2 regions of the Xenorhabdus doucetiae genome follow, and region 1 is predicted to be linked to the other one. Evidence: riboswitches for the same ligand, from Rfam matches in the RefSeq annotation. Region 1 holds a riboswitch; the other holds the start of a gene.
The links. Region 1 has a riboswitch for thiamine pyrophosphate ahead of thiB (thiamine ABC transporter substrate binding subunit). Riboswitches for the same ligand answer to the same signal wherever they lie in the genome.
Positions count from the first base shown of each region.

Region 1 (2,207 bases):
GGGTGGTCACGCACATCAGCGAGGTTAATTAATTCAGACAAACGCCCAACTTGACCCACAACGCCTTCATCAAAGGCCAGACTGACTGCTTTCCCTTTCGGTTTGCTTAACCCTTTAGTCGCCATCAGGTAATAACATTGCCGCTGGTGATCGGCCAAATAGATAGAGCAAACATCCGTGTTCATTGCCAGACAGGTTTCATTGACCAATAGCTCAAGCGCTTCAGATAAATTAGCTGCCATCGCAACCTTTTCGACAATTTCCCGTAAGCGCATGAGCATAGCAATGACCTAGCTTCTTCTACGACGATGTAAATAAGGTGAAGGTAATAATGAAGCAGGTTCCTGCGCTGACATCACAATAGAAGAGAATTCTTTCATCACGCGGCGATAGACATCTCGTTTAAAAGAAACGACTTGTCGGACAGGATACCAGTAACTGACCCAACGCCAACCATCAAACTCCGGCGTTTTACTGCGCTGCACATTAATATCTGCTTCATTACATAACAATTGCAATAAAAACCAACGTTGCTTTTGCCCAATACAAACGGGCTTTGTATCCCAACGCACCAAACGCTTGGGTAATTTGTAACGCAACCAGCTCCGGGTCGAGGCGAGAACCCGTACATCTTTGCGATTTAAACCAACTTCTTCGAACAACTCGCGATACATCGCTTGTTCTGGTGATTCCCCCGGATTGATACCCCCTTGAGGAAACTGCCAGGAATGCTGCCCATAACGGCGGGCCCACAAAACCTGCCCTTGGCGATTACAAATTACAATTCCTACATTCGGGCGGTAGCCATCATCATCGATCACCAGACTACCTCTCGGTATAACAAATTTAAAAAGATAGCTAATTGTTTCACACTCATCCCAAGCGGTAAACCTCTATGATTAGACTTTGCAGACGCAACCGAAGTCTCTACAATACCGCTATCTCAACGGGGTGCGGCTGTCATAAAACAGTATTGCTGAGAACAAACCCGTCGAACCTGAACCGGTTAGTACCGTCGTAGGGATTTGAGACGCTAATCATTGATATAACAGATGTCATTTTCATTTAGCACCTTCTCAGATCCTTTGCTGTCTACTACTGACAAACATTAATTATTAATGTTTATAACCATCAATATTATTAACTATTGATGTTGCAACCGTTAATCCGTTGCAACGACAGGAGAGCAAAGTGTTTAAGAAATTATTTTCCCGTTTTATGACTATCGCTATCGGTCTGCTGTCTATTTCTGCCAGTCTCTTTGCTCAGACAGCTCAGGCGAAACCAACACTGACCGTTTACACTTATGATTCCTTTGCCTCTGAATGGGGGCCGGGGCCTGCCATCAAAAAAGCCTTCGAAGCAGAGTGTGGCTGTGAACTAAAACTGGTTGCGTTGGAAGACGGGGTATCTTTGTTGAACCGTTTGCGGATGGAAGGCCAAAAGACACCGGCAGATATTATACTGGGGTTAGATAACAATCTGATCCAAGCCGCGCAACAAACTGGGTTATTCACATCGAGTCAGGTTGATACCTCAAAACTGACATTACCCATCACATGGAACAATACGACATTTATTCCGTATGATTACGGTTATTTTGCCTTTATTTACAACAAAAACACCCTGCCTCATCCCCCAAAAAGTATGGATGAATTAATCAATAGCCGCCAGAATTGGAAAATTATTTATCAAGATCCCCGTACCAGCACGCCGGGACTGGGGTTATTGCTCTGGATACAGGAGCTTTATGGCGACAAGGCCGCACAGGAGTGGCAGAAAGTAGCCAAAAAGACACTCACCGTCACTAAGGGCTGGAGTGAAGCCTATGGCCTGTTTCTGAAAGGTGAAGGGGATATGGTACTGAGCTATACCACGTCACCCGGCTATCACATTATGTCAGAGAAAAAAGATAATTATGCCGCTGCCCTTTTCAAGGAAGGACACTACTTGCAGATTGAAGTGGCGGCTCAGGTGGCCTCCAGCAAACAGCCGGAACTGGCGCAAAAGTTCATGAAATTCATGATCTCACCGGCATTTCAGCAAGTTCTTCCAACCACGCAATGGATGTATCCCGTGATTGATATTCCTTTGCCGGATGTTTTCAGGCAACTTCCTGTTCCTGAGAAATCGCTGCAATTTAACGCAGATGATGTGGCAAAACACCGTACAAAATGGATCCGTACATGGCAAAGCGCTGTAAGCCG
Region 1 is NZ_FO704550.1:3,571,795-3,574,001, forward strand. Features, by position in the region: gene ptsP (phosphoenolpyruvate--protein phosphotransferase) at 1-281, opposite strand, end outside; gene rppH (RNA pyrophosphohydrolase) at 291-821, opposite strand; TPP riboswitch at 938-1,042, shown strand; gene thiB (thiamine ABC transporter substrate binding subunit) at 1,192-2,207, shown strand, end outside; gene thiP (thiamine/thiamine pyrophosphate ABC transporter permease ThiP) at 2,187-2,207, shown strand, end outside.

Region 2 (2,207 bases), 250 kb from region 1:
GTGCCAGCAAAATATGGTCATCGCGGCGAATGCCGACAATAATGCTGGGGGCAATTTGTGGATAGTAACGTTCATGGCAATGGTTGCACAAACAGGCCCATTCATGCTGGCTATGCTGCATCTTATGACCGCAGTAACCACAATAATGATGTGAACGATAAAACTCAGCCAGTTGGGCACCCCGCCCGACCAATTGAAATAACTGAGCATCCCGATCAGCAATTAAACGGGGAGAGGCCATATCTGACGCCATTTTCTGCCGAACCAACCAGACGGTTTCGCCCAACCACTCGCCGATCGGTTGCGCCAGATAGCCTTGCAATGACCACTGATCCGCCGTGCCCAAAGGTAACTCTCCTTGTGGCAGCCAAACCCGATTTTCAAGACTGACAATCCACCAGCCGCGTTCTGTACCTACCAATTTTTGTTGCATCATTTGTCCCATCATGAGTTATGTGATTATTCCCATACTATTATGCCCAGAATCCATCTACCCAGAATCAACACAAGCAAAGCATACGCCTTTTTATCTTATTTCGTCTGCAAAATACCCTGTCCCAAAAGCAGTTTTAGGTTGTAGTTTTCATAATCCCCTTTATACTTTGGGGTGTTTTTTCTTGTCGGAGTGCCTAGCGTTCAACGTATATCACGATGAACACAGGCTGAGACCGTTTATTCGGGATCCGCAGAACCTGATCGGGCTAATACCCGCGAAGGGAACAAGAGTAATCACCCCGCTGCCAGTATCAGTAAAATACCCGCCAGCACCAACTATTACTCCCTGCGAGCTCCAGACAAGCAATTTTCTCAACTTAAGCCTGATCAACTATGCGACAGGCGATAACACAGTCAGGAATTTGCTATGTCTAAGTCCAACGATATCGTTATTTCCAATGCCATGATTCCAACGGCGGATATTTCACCAAAAGCGCATCCAGCCAGGCCGCGCAAGGCCCAGAGAGATGCCGCACAAGCGTTTATCAACACCATCCAAGGCGTCACTTTTCCCAACTCAAAACGCATTTACCTTGAAGGTTCACGTCAAGATATTCAGGTTCCCCTACGTGAGATCCAACTTTCTCCCACATTAACGGGCGGCACAAAAGAGCAGCCCCAATTTGCAGAAAACGAGCCTGTTCCCGTTTATGACACGTCCGGCCCTTATGGTGATCCGGCTGCCGTACTGGATGTCACAAAAGGCTTACATAAACTTCGCCAACCGTGGATTGATGAGCGCAATGATACTGAACCGGTTTCCGTCCTCAGTTCCGATTTCACCCAACAACGCCTTGCCGATGCCGGATTGGATCACCTGCGCTTTCATCATCGCCCACATCCATTGAGCGCTAAACCGGACAAGTGTGTGACCCAATTGCACTATGCGCGCCAGGGGATCATCACACCGGAAATGGAATTTATCGCCCTGCGTGAAAATATGGGACGCGAGCGCATTCGCAGTGACGTCTTGCGCCAGCAACATGCCGGGCAAAATTTTGGTGCCAACTTACCGGAAAACATCACCCCCGAATTTGTCCGCCAAGAAGTTGCCGCCGGTCGCGCGATTATTCCCGCCAACATTAATCATCCTGAATCCGAGCCGATGATTATTGGCCGCAATTTCTTGGTGAAAGTGAATGCCAATATCGGTAACTCCTCCGTGACGTCGTCCATTGAAGAAGAGGTGGAAAAATTAATTTGGTCTACCCGCTGGGGCGCAGATACCGTGATGGATCTCTCCACCGGACGTTACATTCACGAAACCCGCGAATGGATACTGCGCAACAGCCCGGTTCCCATTGGCACCGTACCGATCTATCAAGCGCTGGAAAAAGTGAACGGCATCGCGGAAAACCTGACTTGGGAGATGTTCCGCGATACTTTGCTGGAACAGGCCGAGCAAGGGGTGGATTATTTCACGATCCATGCCGGCGTGCTGCTGCGTTACGTGCCGATGACCGCCAGGCGTCTGACCGGCATTGTCTCCCGTGGTGGCTCAATTATGGCGAAATGGTGCCTGTCCCATCATCAGGAAAATTTCCTCTACACGCATTTCCGCGAAATCTGTGAACTTTGTGCCGCCTATGACGTTTCCCTCTCTTTGGGGGATGGATTGCGTCCCGGCTCCATTCAGGATGCCAATGACGAAGCGCAATTTGCCGAACTGCATACGCTCGGTGAACTGACCCAAATCGCATGGGAATACGATG
Region 2 is NZ_FO704550.1:3,822,700-3,824,906, forward strand. Features, by position in the region: gene nudC (NAD(+) diphosphatase) at 1-436, opposite strand, end outside; TPP riboswitch at 612-736, shown strand; gene thiC (phosphomethylpyrimidine synthase ThiC) at 863-2,207, shown strand, end outside.
Region 2: it holds a riboswitch for thiamine pyrophosphate, as region 1 does, so the genes downstream of both, thiC (phosphomethylpyrimidine synthase ThiC) here and thiB (thiamine ABC transporter substrate binding subunit) in region 1, are expected to answer to the same signal.